3 regions of the Anabaena sp. CCY 9910 genome follow, and region 3 is predicted to be linked to each of the others. Evidence: riboswitches for the same ligand, from Rfam matches in the RefSeq annotation. Region 3 holds a riboswitch; each other region holds the start of a gene.
The links. Region 3 has a riboswitch for cyclic di-AMP ahead of ACM5QX_RS22150 (glycosyltransferase family 4 protein). Riboswitches for the same ligand answer to the same signal wherever they lie in the genome.
Positions count from the first base shown of each region.

Region 1: it holds a riboswitch for cyclic di-AMP, as region 3 does, so the genes downstream of both, ACM5QX_RS14020 (universal stress protein) here and ACM5QX_RS22150 (glycosyltransferase family 4 protein) in region 3, are expected to answer to the same signal.
Region 2: it holds a riboswitch for cyclic di-AMP, as region 3 does, so the genes downstream of both, ntrB (nitrate ABC transporter permease) here and ACM5QX_RS22150 (glycosyltransferase family 4 protein) in region 3, are expected to answer to the same signal.

Region 1 covers NZ_CAWUDJ010000016.1:61,759-69,860, reverse strand. Annotated here, with positions in the region: gene ACM5QX_RS14050 (TRAP transporter substrate-binding protein) at 1-67, opposite strand, end outside; gene ACM5QX_RS14045 (hypothetical protein) at 416-826, opposite strand; gene ACM5QX_RS14040 (Rab family GTPase) at 827-1,324, opposite strand; gene ACM5QX_RS14035 (OmpA family protein) at 1,340-3,133, opposite strand; gene ACM5QX_RS14030 (hypothetical protein) at 3,343-3,936, opposite strand; gene ACM5QX_RS14025 (SLC13 family permease) at 4,085-5,422, opposite strand; gene ACM5QX_RS14020 (universal stress protein) at 5,532-6,161, opposite strand; cyclic di-AMP (ydaO/yuaA leader) riboswitch at 6,291-6,507, opposite strand; gene ACM5QX_RS14015 (ABC transporter ATP-binding protein) at 6,524-7,360, opposite strand; gene ACM5QX_RS14010 (ABC transporter substrate-binding protein) at 7,417-8,102, opposite strand, start outside.
Region 2 covers NZ_CAWUDJ010000016.1:53,165-61,266, reverse strand. Annotated here, with positions in the region: gene ACM5QX_RS14010 (ABC transporter substrate-binding protein) at 1-265, opposite strand, end outside; gene ntrB (nitrate ABC transporter permease) at 303-1,154, opposite strand; cyclic di-AMP (ydaO/yuaA leader) riboswitch at 1,252-1,476, opposite strand; gene ACM5QX_RS14000 (sensor histidine kinase) at 1,835-3,025, shown strand; gene ACM5QX_RS13995 (class I SAM-dependent methyltransferase) at 3,157-4,107, shown strand; gene ACM5QX_RS13990 (phytoene desaturase family protein) at 4,364-5,902, opposite strand; gene ACM5QX_RS13985 (MFS transporter) at 6,145-8,102, opposite strand, start outside.
Region 3 covers NZ_CAWUDJ010000036.1:45,977-54,078, forward strand. Annotated here, with positions in the region: gene purB (adenylosuccinate lyase) at 1-734, shown strand, start outside; gene ACM5QX_RS22150 (glycosyltransferase family 4 protein) at 860-2,137, opposite strand; cyclic di-AMP (ydaO/yuaA leader) riboswitch at 2,289-2,439, opposite strand; gene ACM5QX_RS22155 (hypothetical protein) at 3,501-3,728, opposite strand; gene ACM5QX_RS22160 (tetratricopeptide repeat protein) at 4,120-6,471, shown strand; gene ACM5QX_RS22165 (hypothetical protein) at 6,837-7,229, opposite strand; gene ACM5QX_RS22170 (hypothetical protein) at 7,414-8,102, opposite strand, start outside.

The DNA of each region.
Region 1 (8,102 bases), on a different contig from region 3:
TACAGGAAACTAAAGCTGTAGTTGCTGTGGCGATCGCAGCAGTATTCAAAACTTCTCGGCGTTTCATAGTTTGGTGTTAGTTAGGGAAATGACGCAAATCCAGGCTGATACAGAACTTTATCAGTTTTTTGCCATTTTTTGCTTATTCTTAAATTCAATTAAGCAAAAAATATACCAACTTGGAACTCGACGGATGTACCTAAAAACGCAAAACTTTGTAGCATGAAAGAATAAGTGATACCAACTCTATATGAAGTTGCGCCCAATAAATGATGTAGAGACTTTGCATACAACGTCTCTAGCGTACTAAATCTTCAGCAAAATTTAGGGTGCGTCATTATGAATAATTTTTAAGTATAGTTAAATGCTTAGTAGCTTAAGCTTCCCATAGAATATTTTGAATTAGTATTCTCTATCAGTTTGACTTAGCTTGGCGTGTCTTCATACAGAATTGGTAAAACAAACTAAAATCATGAAATCTTTGCTGAATTGACGATATATATTTCTCATCCCAAGTACTACCTAATAATAGTACCCAATCCCCTTCATCTGAGGGAAAGAGATGAATGTCTAGAGCAATTCCATTATTAGTTTTGATATGGGGTAAAAACAAAGGAATATCATCAAGTGGTAATAAACCTTCTAAAAAAAAGGCCTGCTCATTAATTTTTTCTCCCTGACAGAGATTTGTAAATCCATATTTAGCTATATCACCACCCCATGTTGATAAGCTACCATCTTTTTTTACTAAAAAATAGGCAGGCGATCGCTCCATAAAAATCATATCCAGCAGATAGTTAATTACTGGATTAGGTATATTTAGCATTTATGTCTCCATAATTTTTTGAGCCAAAATTTGGAAAACCTCCTCTACTCCTATTCCAGTTTTAGCACTGGTTTCTACTACATTCCACCCTTTGTTTATTAGAGAATTAATTTCAGCCGGATCTACCTCCCATTCGTCAGTTATATCCCATTTATTCATCACTAAAACAAAAGGAATTCGACCAAAGTTAGCTTCTAAACTATTCTGCAAACGATAAGCTGTTTCTAATGTATTTTTGCGAGTTCCATCTACTACTAATAAATAGCCAGAACAACCCCGCATATATGACATTTGTAATTTCTGTAATTCATCTTCCCCGTAAATATCCCAAATGATTAAATTAACGGGATTTTCCGGGAGATTAACAATTTTTTTATCAATTTTGACTCCAACAGTAGTTTGATATTTTTCCGAAAAAATACTATAAACAAATCTAGCTACTAAACTAGTTTTACCAGTAGCAAATGCACCCACCATACAAATCTTTCTTTGAATCATACCCTTGAGTTTGATTTATTTCGAGCGGTCAACCCTCATAATTATGACCTTGAAGGACACTCGGCGATTAAATTTTTTACCTTCATCTGTCAATTCTGGCTGCAAAGGTTGGCTAGAACTTACTCCTAATACTTGTAACTGGCTGGTGCTAATACCTTGAGAAGATAGATAAGATAAAACTCTTTGACTGCGTCCTTCGCTCAGTTGAGCATTCCTTGATTCCGTACCAGTTGTATTAGTATGTCCTATTATTTGAATAAATACATCTTTCTCTAGATATTTAGCAACGGCTAAAAGTTTTTTAACTGCTAATGCTAAGTTATTTAATTTAGATAATTCACTAGGAATAATTTCTTGAGATCCTTCTGGAAAAAAGATAATAGCTCGCTCAATTTGACTTTGGTATAATGCCAATTCCTTTAATTCGCTTTCTACAAGATCCTGATCTTGAAATTGGGTTAATCCGGGTATGACAGACCATGATTTACGCGTGGCTAAAATCCATTGACGGGGTGCAGAGCCAACAGCATAGAGAACACCATTCTGGTCAATTTTTAGTGATGCAGTAGGTGGAGGTTGGAGTAATTTATTTACCCTTTTTATCATCAACTGGGGTTCTAAAGATAAATAACTTTGCCAATGACTGACAATTGTTTGCGGATTGAGTTTTGTTTGTTGTAGTAAGGTATGGGGATCTGGTGCTAGGGGATCACGTAATCCAGAGATAAAATATTTACCGAACTGCTGTTTGGTGTCAGTTACCACAATACCTGGTTGAGAATTGAGTTCTTGCAAGTAAGCACGCCAACGTAGTTGCTCTCTGACAGCAAAAAAACTCCAAACCCCACAGGCGATCGCCACGATACCTAAAAAAGTCCAAGCATATTTGTAACTTTTTTTGGACGCAGATTTATACTGACTAATTAGGCAAGATTCTAAATAAGGCTGACATACTTGAAATGGTTCTGCATCCCCAGCAAAGTCTTTCATCTCTCTACTCAGCTTGAGATGAATTTTTTCAATTGCTGTTTGCAGACCTAATCTCAATTCTTGGGGAGGATTACCCCGGATTGTCGCTGCTAATAATGCTTGTGGCCCTTCTGTAATCCAGATTCGCAGTTCTCCAAAATGCAAACTTTGCAATTGATCTGTTTTTTGAACACTAAAAGAGTCTTTGATAAAATCTTGAATAGCAGTCAACATCGCAACCACTAAATCCGGGTCTTGGCTGGTGACTTGATTGGCTACAAGATGTCGCAACAATAATCCTGTGTTTTTATGTATTAAAAATATCTGTTCTACTCGATAGACTAATGTCCGCAGTAGAACTATTTCTGCAAATGATTTCCCTGTACGTTTCGCTTCTAGTCGCCATTGCAAACTTTCCCAGGAAAAACTATGCTCTAGAGTTTGGTTGAGGGATTGCATCATTTCATCAAGCAATGAGGCGATCGCTTTCCGAGATGCAGGAATAATGACTGGAAAAAAAGCTTCTGAAAGTATATTTTCATCTTGTTGAACAGAAACTTGAATCGCTTCTTCAACAATGGAAATCATCGCTGTAATTAGTTGTTTATCTTGCTGCGATCTTAAGATCACAGCTTCTGGAAGTAAGCGGCTAATATCTTCTGGTCTGATTTGTGGGTTATCTAATAGTTCATAAAAGTGGTTAAGTTTAGCTGGCTCAACTCCCAACAACAAACTACGAAGTTTACTGAGTTCATCATCAACTTTAGTAATTTCCTTAATTAAGGATAAGTCATTATCAGGGGATATTTGACTGCTAGGATCTATTGCATCATTATCCACTAATATAATCCCCCAAACTACACTCTATAATTAAATAATTTTGATTCTTCAGTACCTAAGTATGCTAGATTGAAGCTTGAAATAGGGAACAGGGAACAGATGAATAAACTGGGCTAAACAACTCTTTACTACCCTTACAATCGCTGCCTTATCCGACCTGCAAATATTTATGCTGTTCTGCTGAGATAATGAAATTTTGGATAATGCTGTTATTTATTTAGCCGAAAAGCAATTTCTGTGAATAAATCTGCCAGATGAGTACGGTCAGCTTTATCATGACTTAGTTGCTGAGTTTCTTTTTCTATCAAACTATTTATTTCTTCATATTTTTGTCTAATTTCATCCTGTAAATTTTTCGATTGAATCAGAATTTGTTCGCGTAGATTACGTTGATTACTAATAGTTTGTTCAGCAAACTGAACCAGTTTCTTCTCTAATGATGTATGGAGGAATTTATATTCTTCCGTAATTGCTTTTAAATGAGATTCTCTTTCCATCTGCTCATTTTTTATACTTTCGCTTAAAATTTCAACTTCCGCTTTTACATATACCTCCAAAGCATCCAAGCGCTCTTTAGTTTCATCTCGTACATGAGATAATTCTTTAACTATCCGTTCTTCCAAACCAGTAAACCTCTTGTCAAGTTCCTGCATTTGGCTGCCAATGAGAATCTCTCTGATTTTGTCTAAATTATTACTTTCACTAACACCAGTACGGAATTGCTGTTTGTTTATTGCTGAATTGGTGCTACCATTTTCTAATGATCTTGCATTATTCTCGGTAGAGGCTTCGGTTGGATTCATAGATAAAAATCCTGATTAATACTAAAAAGATATACAAGATTTATTCCTGCATATCATTCTAAATAATAGCATTCTAGGCAAGAGTGTGTAATTACACTCTCGACAAGTATAAACACATCTAATTTTCACTGAATATAAATAAATCCTGCTAAATCAGAAAGCGGATTAACACATACAATGCTGAGGCCATTAGTTGTAAGATTGTGACTGGAATACCATAGTGAAGAAAAGTTTTAAAAGAAATACGTCGTCCGTGCTGTTCGGAAATTCCCGCTGCCACGATGTTAGACGATGCACCGACTAACGTACCATTTCCGCCTAAGGTTGCACCAAACATCATGGCGTAAAACAGTGGTAAAACTTCTGGAGGAAATTGTCCTTGAAAGTCTCTTGCTAAAACTTCTGCGGGTGCTAATCCTACAGTGACAATGTATTGCTTAAGTAGGGGAACCATCGCCACTACCAAGGGAATATTAGGTACGACACTCGATAGTATTCCTACAAGAAACAACAATACCAGAGAACCCAAGAGAATATTTTTTCCTAAAATAGTCGCCAATATCCCTGATAAACTACCAATTACACCTGTTTTTTCTAACCCGCCAATCAGTACAAAAATACTCATAAAGAATATTAATGTACTCCAGTCTACATCACGTAAAATATTGTTGACTGTATCAATTTTGCTATGGTGAGATAGTAGTAAAGCCAAAGCTGCGCCTAACAAAGCCACAGCCGCCGGAGAAATCGGTATTGGCAAAGATTCTCCAATCACAAAAAATAGCAGGACAAAAGCGACAATTACTGCACCCACACTCAAAACTCGTGGATGATTAATTTCTGGGTGTGGTAATTCTTCTAGATTCTCTAATTTTGTCTGCCAAATTTTACGAAATAAAATTGGCAAAGTAAGAGTCACCATAGCGACTGCAATCACACCACCTAAACTAAGTTTCCATAGATAATCTATAAAACTGATATTGACCGCATCACCCACAATAAATGTCGCTGGGTCGCCTACTAATGTCAGCAATCCAGCGCTATTGGCAATCAAGACCATTAATATCAATAAAGGTACAAAATTTATCCCTATTTCCTGTGCCATTGGTGGAATTAGTGGGGCTAACAACATAACTGTTGTTGCATTTGGTAACACTGCACAAATGGGAGTGACAATGCCAACAATGCCGAGTAAGAGACGCTTACCATCGCCTTTAGCTAATATCACTATTTGGGTTGCTAAATAATCAAATATTTTAGTAGGCTCAAATGCTCTAACTAAAACCATTACCCCAAAAAATAATCCCAGTGTGCCATGACTATTACCGATGTAAGCAACAGCTTCTTGTAAAGTCATCACATTAGTAAATACTAATAATAATGCTCCTAATAAGGCTGCAATAGTCAAATGCACCCATTCCGTCATAATGAGAAAAATGACGCTGATAAATACGATGACACTTAGGAGTGATTGCCAGTTTTCCACGCCGACCTCTTGCAGTTGATGTTATTTTGTAATAGCGAAAAAAGTCACCCTATAATAGGTGACTTTTCTCTGCATTTTCATTTAGATAAATAACTTCTGAAAGTCAGAATTATTCATCTATACATTCAGGAATTCCTAAGACAGCACAGGGGAAATTATAACCTAAGGTTTCAATGAGAGGATGATAAACAGATTTACAACCTACAAATAAGATATCAGCAGCTTCAAATTCTGCAACTTTTCTCAATTCTGTACTTACACAACCGAAGCGTAGATGAGATTTGAATGAACCTTGCCATTCTTCAGCCAAACTTCTTGCCTGCCAAATAATTCTATCTGCTTCTTGCAGAGGTGTTAATGTTTCTGTTTGAAGATATGATTTAATTCCTGTCAGTTTTGGTTGAGTAATTACAGAGGTGCTGGATTTTTTTGTTTCACCTAGCGGCAATTCTATTGTCGGCAAGGGTTTAGCAAAGCTTAAAATATTAGAACAATTTGTGGTGTTGCTATCTTCCACTACATAAACAGCTTGCACGGTGACTTGTTGATTAGTCGCTAACCTTGTTTGATGGGCAATCCAACAAGCTATATCTAGTGCTGTATGGCTGTTAGGAGAAGCATCATAACCAACGATTAAGTTGATTGATTGTGTTGTTTGACTTTTTTGGGGTTCTGGTAATAACACCATTTGGTCAATTAAATCATCACGACCCATAGCACTTTGCAGGCGTGCTAACATTGGCTTAATTTTCACAGCTTTAACTTCTCCCAAACTTAATGAACACATCAATGAGAAGCAGGGTAAAACGGACATTTATATCCGTAAGGAAACCCCAATAACAACTGGTATAAAAGCCAAAGTCTTGGGGGTTCCTTCCATTGCCGACGGAGTTAGCTGACGGGCTAAGACTGGAAGGTGTCTCTCTTTAAGAGTGCTGAGTAATGAGTAATGAGTAATGAGTTGAATACTTGGTTACTCTTCGCTTTTTACTCTAGTTAGCTACTCTCTGCAAGATGCGCCCCATAACATGGTTCCTCCGTTCCAAATGATTGCAAACTTAATTTGAATTAGGCTACCCACTAAAGAGATAATAAACTACTTTAATCTTCTTGAGCAAAATATTTGTCGAGAAAATTTAAGGCATGATTACGAAGTTCAAAGTATTCTTTTGAGTTACGCATAGCAGACCTGTCCCGTGGATGGGAAAACGGTACTTCTAATATTTCTCCAATGTTTGCGGCTGGGCCATTTGTCATTAATACGATGCGATCGCTCATATAAATTGCCTCATCGACATCATGGGTAATCATCATGACTGCTTGGCGATTATTTTCCCAGATATCTAATACTTGTCTTTGTAATTTACCTCTGGTTAAAGCATCTAATGCGCCAAAAGGTTCATCCATTAACAGCATTTTTGGACGAATGGCTAAGGCTCTGGCAATCCCTACTCTTTGTTTCATACCTCCAGAGATTTCATCAGGATATTTATCTGCTGCCGGGGTTAAGTTTACCATTGCCAAGTGTTCGTTCACAATGCTAATTTTTTCGGCTCTATTAGCATTTTTTAACACTTCATCAACTGCCAGACGGATATTTTCTCTCACTGTTAACCAAGGTAGGAGGGAATAATTTTGAAATACCATCATTCTTTCCGCACCTGGTTTGTGAATTTCTTTACCGTCAAGCCTAACTGAACCAGAAGTGCCTTTTTCTAAGCCCGCTACAATTTTTAGTAAAGTGGATTTACCGCATCCAGAATGCCCAATTACAGAAATAAATTCGTTTTCACCAATGGTTAAATTTACCCCATCTAAAACAACAAAGTTACCTTTATCTGGTGTTGGATAAGACTTAACTAAATTCTCAATTTCTAAAAAATTAGAGCAGGACTTAGTTTTTTGATGATTATCTACTACTGGTGGTGTATATTTCATAGCAAATGCTCCTAAATTTTTTTAACTATGTATTAATAAAAATCACAATCCCCTGTTCAAGATAGGAAAAAACGAGTAGGCGCGTTCGCCCTAATTGCAAAACTGTTTAAATAGCCAACAGGGTCACTGGGGTCAAAACCTTTCTTATCTATAAATACTTCCGGTGGTTCAACCTTGTAATCATCCTGGGGACATTGAATCCCCATTTCTGTGGCTATCTGGCGATATAAATCTGTTCTCCAGCCTTTTTCGGCTAGTTGTTCCGCATTTTTGGGAAATTCCTTGATTTGTCCCCAACGGGCGGCTTGAGTCATTAACCAAAGGCTTCTGGATCTCCATAAAAATGTAGAATGTTCCCCTGGTTGTTTGGGCAGGTTGTCGGGAATATCGTAGAAAATTGTTGTGTCTGCGGCGGGAATGGTGCGGTCTTTGCCATCAAATCCGCCATAGTTGTACGAACCGATAATTCCTGGTGCGGTCAATTTAGTGATTGGTAAATTTTTATTTTTCGGTCTTGCACCTGTGAAGGAACGGTCTGTAATTAGTTCAGCGACTTCTTGGCGATTTTCCGGTTTACTGCAATATTGGCAAGCTTCAATCATGGCTTTGACCAAGGAACGGTAGGTTTTGGGGTATTGATTAATAAAAGACTCCATCACCCCCAATAATCTATCTGGATGTCCTAGCCAGACTTCTTTTCCTTGGGCAAAAGTAAAACCAATGCCTTCGTTACCTGTGATTG
Region 2 (8,102 bases), on a different contig from region 3:
GGACGTTTAAGCCATACTTGCGAAAAAAGCCTTTTTTCCAGGCGATCGCAAATGGCGCACAATCATTTACAGGAACGTATCCGACAATCAAATCGGGTTTTTCTAAATCGCTGGATTTGATTACTGGTTTGATGGCTAGGGCTTCTTGGGTTAGGCCTGTGGCGGATCTATCTCCTGAAGGGTTACAGGCAGATAGGGTAATGCCGGCGGTGGTGGCTCCTACGCCTTTGATAAAATCTCTTCTAGTCCAGTTATGATTGCTCATGTTGTGGCTGGGATTAATTCAGCAATATCAGTTTTTGTTATTTAGCTGTTGTGGGACGATGGGTGACAAATTCTTGCAGTTTACCGACGGCGAAGTCTAGAATTAGTCCCGTTAAGCCAATGATGAAGACGGCGAGAAATACTGAACTGAGGTTTAAACGACTCCATTCGTCCCAAACAAAGAAGCCGATACCAATACCACCTGTCAGCATTTCTACTGCAACTATGACTAGCCAAGCAATGCCTAAGCTGATGCGTAAGCCTGTAAAGATATAGGGTAAGCTGGCTGGCCAAATAATTTTGGTAATTCGCCGCCAACGGGGCATTTCTAGTACTCGTGCTACGTCTAAATAATCTTTGGGAACGCTGGCTACTCCTAAGGCGGTATTGATAATAGTCGGCCAGAGGGAGGTGATAAAGATGACGAAGATGGCTGAAGGATCTGCCAAGTTGAAGATGGCTAAGGCAATGGGTAGCCAAGCTAAGGGCGATACGGGTTTGAATATCTGAATAATCGGATTGAGTGCTAACATCGCAGGTCTAGACATCCCAATCAAAAATCCCAAGGGAATGGCGACTACTGCACCTAACAGAAAACCAATCAAGACTCGTCGTAAACTGGCTATCAATAACCAACCAATCCCCAAGTTACCAGGGCCTCTCTGATAAAAGGGGTTTAGTATGTAGTCCAGGTTGGCAACTAACGCTTCTGGTGGAGTGGGCATTAGTTCATGATTTGTCAGGGCAATAACCCACCACAACAAGATAATTCCTAAGAATCCTAAGGCGGGAAGTATTACTACATCCCTAAGCAAAATTGGTTTTGCTGTTTTCCATGCAGCTTGAGTTGCAACAGCTGCGATCGCTGCTAAATTTAATTGAAATATCATTGCGCCACCCCAACAGAGTTAAGTGCAGGTACGAAAAAATGAGCAGTACCAGCCTCGGACACTGATGAGAGCAAAACATTTATCAAATGCTGCCTCTTCAGTCTCCTCTCAATGCCTACGAAGTTAGCTGACGGGCTAGGGCTGAGAGATGCCCCTCTCTTGCGAGTGCTGAGTAATGAGTGCTGAGTTCAGTATTTTAGCTAGATTTAATGTTTAACTCTTGACTCTTTAGTTGACACTCTCTGTGAGATACGCCCCACAAATTGGTTCCTCCGCTCCAACTTTAAATACTATGATGGGTTGGATTAGGCTGACTTACTCGAATAGATAATAGTAAAGGTAAAGGTAACATCTTTTTTACAGAAAAACAATCCCCAATTTGTGAATGTTGTTTACATCATTACAAACAGGTAACTGAATATGAAAATTTTCCGTAATCAATAACCGTAGTTGATGAGTATCATAACCAAGCACAGTTAAGCACGAGGATACCTATTTATTTTTAGCAACTGGTAATAATCAATCATGCTTGGGAGTTAATCAGAATTTTTACTGAGTTATCAATAATATCTATCACTTGGTAGGTGAATTTTCTCTCTGATTGCGATAATGTCCGCTCTCCTCGTTAAACTAATTTCATATAGAATTAATTCCTCTATCTCATAGCTGAATTTAAAATAATGGAATTTAGTCAAGTACTGGCTGACAATACTAACATCATCATCGCCCAATGGGTTGTGGCAGTGCGTGAGGATAGACAGATAGAAAGCGCTGATGATTTATCATACACAGCCATTAAAAACCATATTCCTGATGTTTTTAAGGCAATGGTCACAGTACTTTCACAATCCCAAGAGAGTGATATCAAATCCATTGTGACGGCCAGTTGGCAGCACGGATTACTACGGGCTGAACAGGGTTTTGATCCGTCAGAAATTGCCCGTGAATATCGACTTTTAAGAAAAGTTATATTTGATACTATAGAAGCCGATTTATTACAGGGAACACCTGCTGAAATTATTCGTTATATGCGTTTAATTGATGCAGTGATTGATGAAGCGATCGCCAGATGTTTTCATAGTTATGTTGGGGAACGCTTACGGGAATTAGAACATTTGCAAGCCTCATTGGCGCTTCATAATGAAGAATTAACACGTTTAGTCACTAGCAATGAAGATAAACTATCACAGCTAGCCCACGAACTTAAACACCCACTCACGGCGATTATTGGTTATTCAGATTTATTTTTACGACAGCAAAGGCGAGAAGTTGCCAGAAGAGATAACACCGTCAATATAGAACATATTGAGCGCGTATTGCGTAATGGTAGACATTTATTGCGGCTAATTAATAATGTTCTAGAACTGTCGCGGTATGAAGCCGGTAAAATTCAGTTACAATCAGCACCAGTTAATATTCGGGACTTAATTAACAATGTTTGTGAGATGCTGGAACCTTTAGCGGCGGAGAAGAATTTAGCAATTTTAGTTAATTGGGTACAAGCACCTAGTGAAATAATTACAGATGGTTTTCAATTACAACAGATTATTACCAATCTTGTGAGTAATGCAGTTCGCTATACAGAGTCAGGAAATATTAGTATAGTCTGTGAAACAGTAGATGATCAAAAGTGGGCGATCGCTGTCTCTGATACAGGAATTGGCATTGCCGAAAAAGACCAAACTAAGATATTTGAACCTTATTTTCGCGTTAGTTCTAAAGACCGTCCCTACCTTCCTGAGAGTACAGGCTTAGGGTTAGCAATCGTCGTGAGATTAGTGAAACTATTGCAAGGCGAAATTTACTTAGTCTCAAAAGAAGGAGTAGGTTCTACATTCACGGTAACTTTCCCTTTAAAAGTAAAAACTTGAGCAATTGTCAACTAAAAGGGGATGGAATTTTACGCTCGATCAATAAATTTTCCTGCACGAAATTCTCCTGCCAGCCGCCTCAACTTTAAAATAGATGTAGTTGCAATTATCGCCTCATTATATTCAAACTGATGGACAACAAGAGCAAGCCAGACTGGGCTGGTGAAAGTTTACTCTCCAATTTCGTGAATTTGTTGATTCAAACTAAACCCATTTACGGGGTAATGAAACAGCAGGCTAGACAAGTCCTCATCAAAACGGCTGAGAAAAACGGTATTCCCTGGCGTAAGAACTACGAAGCACTCCAAGCATCACCTGCAAAAAAACTGCTGGCGGCGGTGACGAACCCTCATGTGATTTATCCCGACTACTATAAAGTACCCTTTCACGCTTACACAGAAGGTAACTTATGCTGGGACGCTGCTTTTGAAACTGAATCAGCCACCTATGCAATGGCGTTGCGGGTATGGCCGCAAGAAAACCTCACTTGGGAAGCCGCTCATGATAGGCTCAGAGGCACTTTTCATGACGCTTTAGAGACATACGCTCCCCAGCAAGTTAGAGATATTTTAGATATTGGTTGCTCAGTAGGTATTTCTACTTTGGCGCTCCATCGTTATTACCAACGCCGGGAGAGGTATCCAGTCAGGACTGTGGGTTTGGATTTATCACCTCATATGCTAGCTGTAGCTAAAACTAGGGATGTTAATAGTGAAATATCCGAATGGCTTCATGCTAGAGCCGAAAACACAGGCTTAAGCGATAAATCTTTTGATTTGGTTACTATCCAGTTTGTTACCCATGAACTCCCTAGCTACGTCAGTCAGGAAATTTTTGCCGAAGCCAAACGGTTATTACGTCCTGGTGGTTATATTGCTTTAGTTGATAATAACCCGCGATCGCCTGTCATCCAAAATCTCCCCCCCGTCCTCTTCACTCTCATGAAAAGCACTGAGCCGTGGAGTGATGACTACTACACCTTTGACATCGAAGCCGCACTACAAGCCGTAGGTTTTGCACCACCAGTCACCGTCCCCAGTGACCCCCGACACCGGACAATTATTGCGAGGAAACCAGATTAGGGTGTAGGGGTTTAGGGGTGTAAGGGTTTAGGGGTTTAGGGGTTTCAAACATTTGTTTTGAATTTTGAATTGATTCATACCCCTTACCTTTGGTATTTCGTTGTCATGCGTAATTCTTACACCAATTCTCTATGAAGTTGCGTCAAATAAATGATGTAGAGACGTTGCATGCAACGTCTCTACAGTACAGAATAAAGTGATCTTCATCAAGAAACGGTATTACCAATTTAAACACACACTCTGCGTATTCCCACGTTTAAAGGCCGACTCTGTCCAGCATCGCCAAATGCTGACTGACTGGAGCTAGGGTATTAGCCACAATCATCCCACTAGCGGCGACGGCTGGCAGACCGATACCGGGAAATGTGGAATCACCACAGCACATCAACCCTGGAAGGGGTGTACCATGACCAGGAAACAAACCAGAGGCGGCGGAAATTGCGGGGCCGTAGGAACCACGATAGCGGCGTAAAAATCTCTCATGGGTAAGGGGTGTACCTACCAATTGGATTTCACAACGAGAGCGAATATCAGGAATGATACGTTCTAAAGCTTGCCACATGACTTCGGCACGCGATCGCTTTTGTTGTTCATATTCTTGACTTCTCCTGTCCATCCCTTGCCACAGTGTGTAAGGTTCATTACCAGGGGTATATACATGAATTACGTGTTTACCCTGTGGTGCTAAAGACGGGTCAAGAATTGAGGGAATCGATACCAAAATAACATTCTGGGGTGCAGTAATCCCCAATTCCCAATCATTTACCACAATATAATGACAAGCCAAATCTGGGGATAAACCTTGGGCATTAATACCTAAATGCAGGTGCATGAAACTATCACATTCCGGTGTGGACTGGCGTTGGTTGCGGAATTTTGGAGATACAGCCCCCTCCGGTAATAACTTCAGCGTATCCCACACCGAGGCATTAGACACAACCGCCCGCCGCGCCCGAATTTCTTGCCCATCTCCCAACCTGACACCCGCCGCTTTGTTACCTTCTACCAAGATTTGTTCAACATGGGCATGAAGTAGCAATTCCCCACCGTGTTTTTTTAATCCCTCTACCAAAGCATTAACTAAAGCACCACTACCACCGATGGGGTAATCTAAAGCGACTCCTGGGCGATACCAGTCAGCGAACATGAATGCTACCTCTGCCGCATTGGTTCCCGACGCTGGGAGTCCAGAGAGGAGGAAACACAGTAAATTCAGCCAGTTACTAATAAACGGGTCATAGATAACCCCATCCATGATGCGAGAGAAAGGCCCCGTTAACTTGAGGAAATGGGCAGATTGTTTAGCCAGAGTGGGAGCAAATCGACCGATAGTGAGAGCTGCGCCTATATCCCAGCGTAATGCAGCCGAGGGGAGAGCGATCGCCGCCTGGGCTAGTGGTGTCATCACCTGTTGCAACCGCCGCCATTCAGCCACCGCCGCCTCTCCCCGCAGTCTCCCCAGCACTTGACAAAATTGTTCTGCACCCACCGCAGCATCAAAATCACCTTCAGGTAAGCAACAGCCCCAAGTATCATAAGTGACGCAGGGCAAATCAACACCAACTGCATCTAGCACCTGCCGTAAAGGGTTAACCGAAGGACTATAAGACAACCCAGAGTAAAGAGAAGGCCCCGAATCAAACTTAAATCCTTGACGTTCAAAACCGTGCGCCGCCCCACCAGGAATCGAATGACTCTCACAAACAGTCACATCAAACCCATAACTTGCCAGCAAAGCAGCACAACTCAACCCCCCAACGCCGCTACCAATAACTACTACATCTGTTTGCTTCATCCGCGTTTATCCGCGTTTATCTGCGTTTAATTTTTCCCCATCCAATATACAATTCAAAATACCCTACGGGAAGGCAAGCCTACAAAATTCAAAATTCAAAAAATAGATTATGCAACCTAGACACAACAGGACTTTTCACCCAATCCCCAATCCCCAATCCCCAGTCCCCAATCCCCAGACCTACCTAAAAAAACCTCCCAATGTGTGGGAGGTGAGAAATTTAGCGGAGAAAATCTGTCTACCTACACCAGAACAACAGCGATCGCTCCTCCTAAAGCGGCGAAAATGGCGGAAACCACTGCTGTGGCAAACAACCACCAAGAAGCTGTAGCGGCGGCTTTGCGGGTTTCTTCGGCTTGCCGTTGGGCTTGATGTTTCACTTCTTCCAGGCGGCGTTGGGCTTCGTGTTGTAGGCGTTCAGCCCGTTGTAATACGGTGTTGCGCGCTCGTTCGATTTGGTCAATGACGCGGTTAGCATCTTCCTCTGAGATGTCTTCGCGGGAACTGACGATCGCTACTAAGGTGTCCCGGTTGAATGAGGATAGGCGATCGCGCAAAGCATCGAATCCGGCCTGTGGGTCTTCCAATAAGGTACGAACATCCCGCTTAATGCCATCATAGTTGAGTTCGGGACGTTCCAAGGCGTTGAGGTAGTTACGGATGCGCTCAAAAATCCCGTCAATCACATCTTGAATCCGCCGTTGGATACTCCGCACCTGTTCGACAAATTGCTCTTGTACGGAAACTATATTGTCAGCAATTCTGGCTGCTTCCTCATCGCTGATATCTTCTCGAATCTTCAACAGGGCAATAATTGTGGAACGGTCAAAATGGGCTAGGCGATCGCTCAAGCTTTCTACCCCCACCCGTGGATCATGCAGTAACAACTGCAAATCACGTTTAATACCTTCTGGATTCAATTCTTCCTTACCAGTTTGCCGTAGGTATTCTGCCAAGTATGCTTGGAAGTTCTGCACCTGTTGTTGAGTGCGGGTAGCTAAGCGACGGGGTGCGCGCACAATATTGCGGATGGAAGTTTGTACTGAGTCAATCACTTCATTGACTTGCTGTTCGCTCAAGTCTTGGCGTTGACTGAGTAATTTTACTAAGGTGTCCCGGTCTACGTGCGACAAGCGACGACGTAAAGCAACTGCACCTTCTTGGGGATTTTCAAACAGTCTATTTAAATCCCGTTGAATTCCTTCGGGGTTAAGTTCTTCTTTGCCAGTCTTGCGTAGATAATCGGCAATGGTTGTGGTTACAGAGTCGTATTGCTCTTTGGCTTTGTCTGCTACGATTTGGGGTGTGTGACGGACACTATGCCAAGACTCTTCCACGGTATTAATAATTTGATGGGCTTGGTCTTCGCTAATATCTTGACGTTGACTGAGCAACTGCACCAATGTGTCCCGGTCAAAACGAGATAAACGCGCCCGAATTGCCGAGATTCCAGCTTGGGGATCTGCCAATAGTGTTTTCAGGTCGCCACGGATGGCATCAGGGTTTAATTCTCCTTTGCCAGTGTTACGCAGATATGACTCGACATTTAACCACAGGGTTTCAGCTTGATACCTGGCTTGGTCTGCCAAGTTTTTCGACTCTAACAAGACGCGATCGCGCTGTCTTTCCAAATCGTCAATAATTCTGTCTGGTTCCCCTGGCTGCATATCATTACGTTCTAACAATATCTGCTGCATGGAGTAGCGGTCAATTATTGCCAGTCGCCGAGTCAGGGTTTCATGATCTGCATCTGCATCTTGTAACAAGGGCGGAAAATCTCTCTCAATACCTTCTGATGTCAAATCTGCTTTATTTGTCACCAGCAAATAACTTTCGATTCGGCGTTGCAAATCTTGGGTAATTTCTCGTTCTTCTTCAGCTGTAACTATCACCAGTACTGACTGACGCACCGCTTCTAGCTGGTCAGCAATATGCTGAATTTGGGCTTGGGTAAGCAGTCCTCGTTGTTGCAAAATGTTCACAAAGTCATTGCGGGAAAGGCGTTCTAGTTCCCGGCGCACTGTTCCAGGGTCGGCTGCTGGATCATGGATGACATCGCGGAATTCTTCCGCAATTCTCTGCTCACTCAATTGCCAAGCATAGGTGTTAGACAGATAGTTTTCCACATCCGCCCGAATGGGACTATATGGTTGTGATGGCACAGGTAAGCCTAATTTACCTGCTTGATCTGTGGCTTTAT
Region 3 (8,102 bases):
CTAATATTGAACCACGGGTGGAGGCGATCGCTTGTCAAAAACTCGGACTCAAACCCGATACAGCTTCTACACAAGTCATTTCCCGCGATATTCATGCTGATTTTGTGCAGCAGTTAGCCTTGATTGCTGCCTCTATTGAACGCTTTGCTGTAGAAATTCGCAATCTACAAAAAACAGACGTTCTGGAAGTAGAGGAATTTTTCTCGAAGGGACAAAAAGGCTCTAGTGCAATGCCACACAAGCGCAACCCCATCCGTTCGGAACGGCTGACGGGGATGGCGCGGCTAGTGAGGAGTCATGCCGGCGCAGTTTTGGAGGATGTTGCCCTGTGGCACGAACGGGACATTTCCCATAGTTCAGTGGAACGAGTAGTTCTGCCAGATGCCTGCATTTTGACCCACTTCATGCTGATAGAAATCACCAATTTGGTGGAAAATCTGTTAGTCTACCCAGAAAATATGGCGCGGAATCTCAACTGCTACGGTGGCGTTGTGTTCAGCCAAAAAGTTTTGCTGGCATTGGTAGATAAGGGACTCAGCCGAGAAGAAGCTTATGCGATCGTGCAGCAAAATGCTCATACTGCTTGGAATAAGCCAGAAGGCAATTTCCACGATTTGATCATTAAAGATCCTCGTGTCACTCAACATTTGTCTCCAGCAGAAATTGCCGTGTGTTTTGACCCACAGCAACATCTCAAGCATTTGGATGAGGTTTATCGCCGGTTGGATATTTAGAATTGGGGATTGGGGATCAGGCGAAAATCTTGGAGTAAGTTCTCCCCCTGCCTCCCCGAACCTTATTGCCTTAAGCCCCTTCCCTTGTAGAAAAGGGGTTGGGGTTAGGTTCAACTAAACTTTAACTACGCGGCAACAGCCTCTTTTTCCTTCCTTGCTGGCGCATTTTGAGTTAATAAATGAGTGTATAGCTGACTCAATTGAGATGCTACACCGTCCCAGCTGAAAGTAGTTTCCACTCGCTGACGGGCGGCTGCGCCTAGCTGATCTCGCCAAGTTGGGTTGGCTAAGATGCGGTCTATGGCTGTAGCAAAAGCTGATTCGTCTCGCGGTGGTGCAAGTAAACCTGTGACTTCTGGTACTACTGTAAATTGCAATCCGCCTACATCACTGGCTACTACAGGAGTTTTGCTAGCCATCGCTTCAATCGCAACTAAACCGAAAGGTTCGTAGTGGCTGGGGACAACGCAAACATCAGCCGCAGCGTAATAGAAGGGGAGGATTTCGTGGTCTAGGCGACCAGCAAAGGTTGTGCAATCGTTTAATCCTAGTTCAGCCACGATATTGGCAATGCGATCGCGTTCTCTGCCATCGCTTTGACCAGGACGGCTACCACCACCAATCACTAACTGGAGATTAGCTTCACCTCTCAAGCTAGACTGCGCAACGGCTCTGACTAGGGTTTCTATGCCTTTACGGGGATCAAAACGTCCTACATAAAATACCATCTTGGCATCAGGCGCAATTCCCAGTTTTTCCCGTGCTGCTGACTTGTCAATGTTTCCAAAATTATTAATGTCAGTCCCGCAAGGAATCATCTCTATGCGTCCCTTCTTAGAAACTAGGGCGCGCATATGTTGCCGTTCTTGGGGGCTGGTGGCAACTACTGTGTCTACAGTCTCTAAACAAGCTTTTTCTATAGCTAATCGCTGATTAGCTACTGCGGGTATATCTGCGATTGTTTGATATTTGATTGCCCCTAATGAGTGATATGTATGCACCAGCAGCAACGGTTGTTGCTTTTTCAGTTGCATTCCTACCCAAGACGACAACCAGTAGTTTGTGTGAATGAGTTGATAATTATAACCTTGGCGTTTTTGGAAGCGTTGGAATTCAGCCACGAATTCCGGTAAATAATCAAATACGTGATCACGTCCGATAAACTCAACTGGCCCCGCTTGTAAGCGGATAGTACGGCAGTTAGGACTATGTTGGACAATCTCAGCCTGGTCGGGACTGATACGGCGAGTGAACATATCTACTTGCCAACCTTGTTCGGCTAGTGCATGGCCTACTTCTCGAACATATACATTCTGACCACCAGCTTCTTCTTGACCTATTTCAACGGCTGGGTCTCCAGAAACAGAAATAAGTGCAATCCGATGTTTTTTAGTTTGGAACATAGTGAGCTTCACCTCAAGGCAACTACTTCTTCCTCAGACACCAGAATTTAGGACATAAGTATCCATACCTCTGGTCGAGGGCGGGTAAAACGAAGCGTAAAGCTACCAGCCAAGGACACTGACGACAGACATTATAGAAAAATCTGTACGTTCAATCTCCTCTCAATGCCGACGAAGTTAGCTGACGGGCTAGGACTGAGAGATATCCTTTTTGGATAATCCAAAATACGCCCCAATTGTGGTTCCTCCGCTCTTTAATTGCCTCAATGTTTGGGGCAATTAAGATTAGGCTGACTGATTTACATTTGCTTAACACTTTACTGGCGATCGCCATTATAGTCAATAGTTTTTACGAAAAAAATGTCTTGAATTGCTTCCAGTTTGTTTACTCACGCCTCTAAAAAAGCGTTGTAACCTAGCTGGGAAAGGGCAATATTTTGTAAGAACAAGTATTTTCTATACTGAGAATATTAACTGCGATATATTTGGTTATTCAACTTTCTAAAGAGATATTTCTTAGACTATATTTTTGAAAATTTTGGCTTATGTCTGCTGAAAACGACCTCAATCTTAGGATGGTTAATGCCCAGTAAGTCTTGGCAATGCTCTGTTATGTCTACAATACTCATGAGCGCAAGCATTAACGGGATGAGCCTATGTTCTGACTGGCGTTTATCTGAAATCAGTAGATATCTCATAACAATAATTCGGGCAATATTCAGACAATTTTTCTAGTTAGTGTTATAAAAAGTATATTATTAAATAATTCACCAGTATAAATACTCCTTGCGGGTATTGACAAAAATCAAGAAGTATTTACTCAATGATCTAAGCTGTGCAGAAAGTATATATAAAAAGACATAATTGCAGGATTTATGTCTAAAGTATTGTAGTGCAATGCTTGATTTTCTAGACTAAATTGCTAACAATAAAGAAGGGATTTAAAAATCTCATAGTCAATTTCGATCATTTGACCCTTCTACGCTAGTCCGCTCAGGCGGACTTTTTTGTTGTCAATAGGATTCTTAGTTGATTTTTGAAATATATATATGATGGGCAAGACAATTAAAATATGCAGTTTCTTCTAAAATAAAGCTGGAAATATCGCAACTTATTCTATGGATCACGAATTATTAACTTTTTTTGCCGGTGTGGGCTTTCTTATCATCTATCTTATTTTTTCTGCATGGACGGAAATGGGTACTAAATTACCTTGGAAGAAATGAACAGTGATGAGTATTTCTTGAGGTTGTTTTAACCAATTTTAGGGGTTCAGTTCTCCAGTGTTTATCAAGCGACTCGTTTTGTGACGGGGTCTCAATCCCAGTCACAAAACTTAATGACCAATTGTTTTAATTGATCACTAACGAACAGATTCAAAAATTACCATGATCGTGATTAAACATAAGAGGATTACTCCCAGAGGAAAGAACACGGTTTGCAATACTGCAATCAGTATATCGATGATGTGTAAGGCACCTAAAGCTGTGGAAAGCACATAAGCGATCGCCACTCCAAACAGCATCAGTAAAAAGTATTTCAAAAACTTAGCAACTAAACGAACTAGTATGGTGTCTTCATTCTTCAACATAATGGAACTCCTGTAGGGTGGAGAGGAACATAAATATTTACACGCTCTACAGAATCTAGTTAGTTAATGCTTACCGCTTATCTATAGGAATCTACTGAGATAAATCTTCTCTGGGAATGAAGACTTATTTAGTTATCTGTGTTAGTGAGTATGCCAAAAATATCAGCTTGATCATTAACATCTCTCCTCAACCGTGTATCTCCTGAGAATTAACTTAACTTTGCCTGTATTGATTACAAGAGTAATACAGTCTCCAAGAATTTGCAGTTGGATAAAGTAAGACATCTTATTTCCTACTGGGTAGGAAAAAGTAGTTTGTAGTATTGCGAGCAAAAGTGAAATCGTAAAAATATGGTTATAATTAAGCACAAATGATACATTCAGGCGATCGATGGGTGCAGAAGAAGCTCTAGAGCTTTTGGATAGCTTGGTTTATAGGAAAACAGGGGAACGTTTAGGCACTACTCAAAGAATAATTCTACGTAATTTATGGGAGGATAGAAAACAAACTTATCAAAATATTGCGGATATTTGTGGTTATACGGAAGCCCATTTAAAAGCAGTTGGTGCGGAATTGTGGCAAATACTGACGAACGTCTTAGGGGAAAAAGTCTCAAAGTCAAACTTTTCTTCAGTGGTGCAGAGACTTTGGCAATCTCAACGGCTACAAAAGATGTCGCTTATTGTAAATCCAGTCCACAATAATGGCAAGTCACAAGAACCGGATTATAACTTTGTGGGGCGCGATCGCGAAATAGGCGAACTTGATAGCTATGTTGTCCGAGGTGCAAAAATTATCCTCATTCAAGGTGAAGGTGGTGTCGGCAAAACTACCTTAGCGCGGCGATATTTTAAGGCGCAAGGTTTTGATTTCCTAGAGTTGTGGATGGCTAAGGAAAGCCAACATATCGTTTCTGTGGAGAGTGTGGTTGAGGAATGGCTGAGGGTTGATTTTAATGAGGAACCAGGTAAAGAGTTTGGTATTAATCTAGATAGGCTACGGCGCAAGCTGCGAGATGAAACGCGCAAGATAGGGGTTTTAATTGATAATCTTGAGTCTGCGTTGGATAGAAATGGTCAAATTATTGCTTCTCGTCGTTCCTATGTGGAACTGTTACGGGTATTAGCAGACCCTAGCATTCAATCTATCACTTTGATTACTAGTCGTGAGCGTCTGTATGAATCAGGTGTAGATGTGACTTTCTATCCCCTGGGGGGTTTGGATGAGTGTACTTGGCAAAAGTTTTTTACTAGTTGTCAAATCAAATCTAATTCATCCGCACTGAGTGAAATGTATAAAGCTTTCGGTGGAAATGCCAAAGCCATGCAAATTATTAGTGGCGCAATTACTACAGATTTTGAAGGAAATGCAGACATTTATTGGCGAGAAAATAAGCACGATTTATTAATTGAACCAGAGTTAAAAAATTTAGTTGCTAGTCAATTTGACCGTTTAGAACAAATGGATAGCGAAGCATATCGGCTGCTTTGTCGTTTGGGATGTTATCGCTATCAAGATGTTACTCATGTGAGTGTTCAGGGATTACAATGCTTACTCTGGGATGTGCCGGAACAACAAGCTAGGCGAGTCGTTAGATATCTAACAGATCGTTTATTAATAGAGTTTCGTAAAGGAAAATATTGGTTACATCCGGTGATTTGTACAGAGGCGATCGCCAGATTAAAACAAAGCGGTGAATGGCAAATTGCTAACCAAAAAGCGGCGGAATTTTGGAATCAAAGCGTTACTCAAGTAGAAAACCCTCAAGATGCTTTGATGGCGTTAGAAGCTTATCATCACTATATGGAAATTGGGGATTATGAACAAGCTGCTGATGTGATTATTCGCAGTAGACCCAAAAAGTGTGATCACAGTATATCTTTAGGGGTTTTATTTAATCGACTGGGTTTATTAGAAACCTTAATTTCTGTGATTAATCCCCTCATTTATAATTTACATTCCGACTATCATTTGAATATACTGTATAACCTATTGGGACGAGCTTATCACCAAATAGGTAATATCAACTTAGCTCTGGAATGCCACTACAAGTCTAATAAAATTGCTGAAAAAAATAACTTTCTGCAAGAGAGAATTTCCAGTAGTTTCAATTTGGGTCTTTGTTACACAGATTTATGGGAAATTGACAAAGCAAGTGAAATTTTTTACTACGTCAAGAATCTAGCAGCAACAGACAGAAATTATTATCAATATGTTGTTTATTCTCTGTGTTGTTTAGCTTATTTAGATTCTTCTGTCGGCAATAATGAAAACATAACTTTGATGTTACGAGAAGCAGAAGCCGGATTATCTCACGACAGATTAACTTCCTGGGGTATAGGCACTAGTTTACTATTTCTCAGCTTGACTTATAAAAATTTAGGTTTAATAGACAAAGCTTTGTTAATGTGCCATCAAGCTATTAACCATTGTCGTCAAAATCAATTTAGTTTTTTGGAAGCAAGGGCTACATCTTGTTTAGCATCATTATATCGAGAACAGGGACAGTTTACAGTGGCGATAGATAAACATTTAGAAGCGATCGCCAACATGAACAAGGTGTCTGATAAATGCAATCTCGCCAAAGCCTACTACCAATTAGGGTTAACATATCAGAGAATGGGCGAAGTTAACCAAAGTAGAGATACATTTCATCAGGCGATCGTTATTTTCAATGATCTACCTGCACCAAAGCAAGTAGAAAAAGTGCAAATAACAATGATGCGTTTAGAAAATAGTTAGTAGCAAAACAATGTAGGTTGGGTGGAGACTTTGCGTTAGTTAAGAGAATAGTAGGTTGGGTGTAGCGATAGCGTAACCCAACAAAGTCTTGAAAATGTTGGGTTCCGTTCCTCCACCCAACCTACATTAGTCTTTTTCGTGATAAATAATATCGAAATATAGCAGTTTGCAATTAAGTTAAATACAGACCTAACCCCCGACCCCTTCCCTACAAGGGAAGGGGAGTAGGAATCAAAGCCCCTCTCCGCGTCGGAGCGAAAAGTCTGTAGCTTGCTTCCCGCAGGGTGCGGAGGTTTCCTCCGAACAGAACTTTTCAAGAGAGAGGGGTTGGGGAGAGGTCATGAAACTTATGTTAAATCACTCGATTATCTAAATAACTTTTGCACCAAGCGCAGTGAAGAAACAATTAACTTTATCTTGCGTTGAGTTTTAGAAGCAGTTTTAACTTCATCTAATATCCTCCGCATCTCAGTTAAATTTTCTTGATTAATCCCAATTATCGTAGATTTAATAATTGCAGCCCTGACGCGATCGAGTGCATTATTACACTCTTCGTATGCTTCCCTTAACTCATTAGCTTCCGCCCAATTACCATCCATTCTCGCGGCTGTCAGTTCAAACTGAAGTTGCGGTAAAATACTGTCTAAATCCGTTTCTATTTGTTTTAGCTGGGGTACATCTATTTGATTGCTAGGGACAACCTGTAGTTGCGAAACTATGGTTTGTAGCTTATCGAGAATTTCGTCATTGTCAGACATAGAAATCATTAGATTATTATTTATATCGTTATATATAGTATATTTCCTCACACAAATTAGATAAAAATTTTAATACCAATTAAAAAAAAATAATCCAACAAATAAACCATTTGTAGAGACGCGATTCATCGCGTCTTCTTCTTCACCCAAGGATGCGTTGCAATTATTAATTGAATTGATATAATCAAAACCGTTGACATAAGGACGATGTTGAAATTTGTGACTGTGGTCTTTTGAAAGATACCTCTGTCATAAATTCTCTTAAGGTTTTGTCTTCTGTGATTAATCTTTCTATATTTTTTAGCTTAGTTCGTGTAGAGCTATAATTGCGCCTAGTAATACCGCTTGTTAAACCCATAATTTGGGTAACCCTTGCAGCAATTACTTCAAAATTTACACGAGAATAATCATCAATTAATTTTGATAATTGTCGTCCAGTATCCGCAGCGATTAAAAGTTTAGTTGTCGTATCTTCAATAGCTGCTTGTTCAACTGCATTCACTTTTAGCCATTCGTCTATTTGTTCCGCAACTTGGCGCTTAATTTCTTCTGCGGATAAAAATGAATTAGGATTATTATATAACTTACGAAGTTGTTGTAGTCGAACGCTAATTAGTACCCGTTGGGGATTGTTGGGTTTTGGCGGTCGTTCTTGAATTTGCTTGGCTAAGAGTAACATTTTTACTGTTAAACATCTTGCAGGTTGAGCCGATTGAGAAACTATTCTCGAACTACCATAATCTATGTTTTCCAGATTTTGAAATATCTCTAAAGCTGTGTCATATTCAACAGTCAAATTATCTAACTCTCTGTCAAAATTTGATGGTTGTCTGTTTGTCTCTTCATCTTGAGTGATAATTTTATCTATTTCCG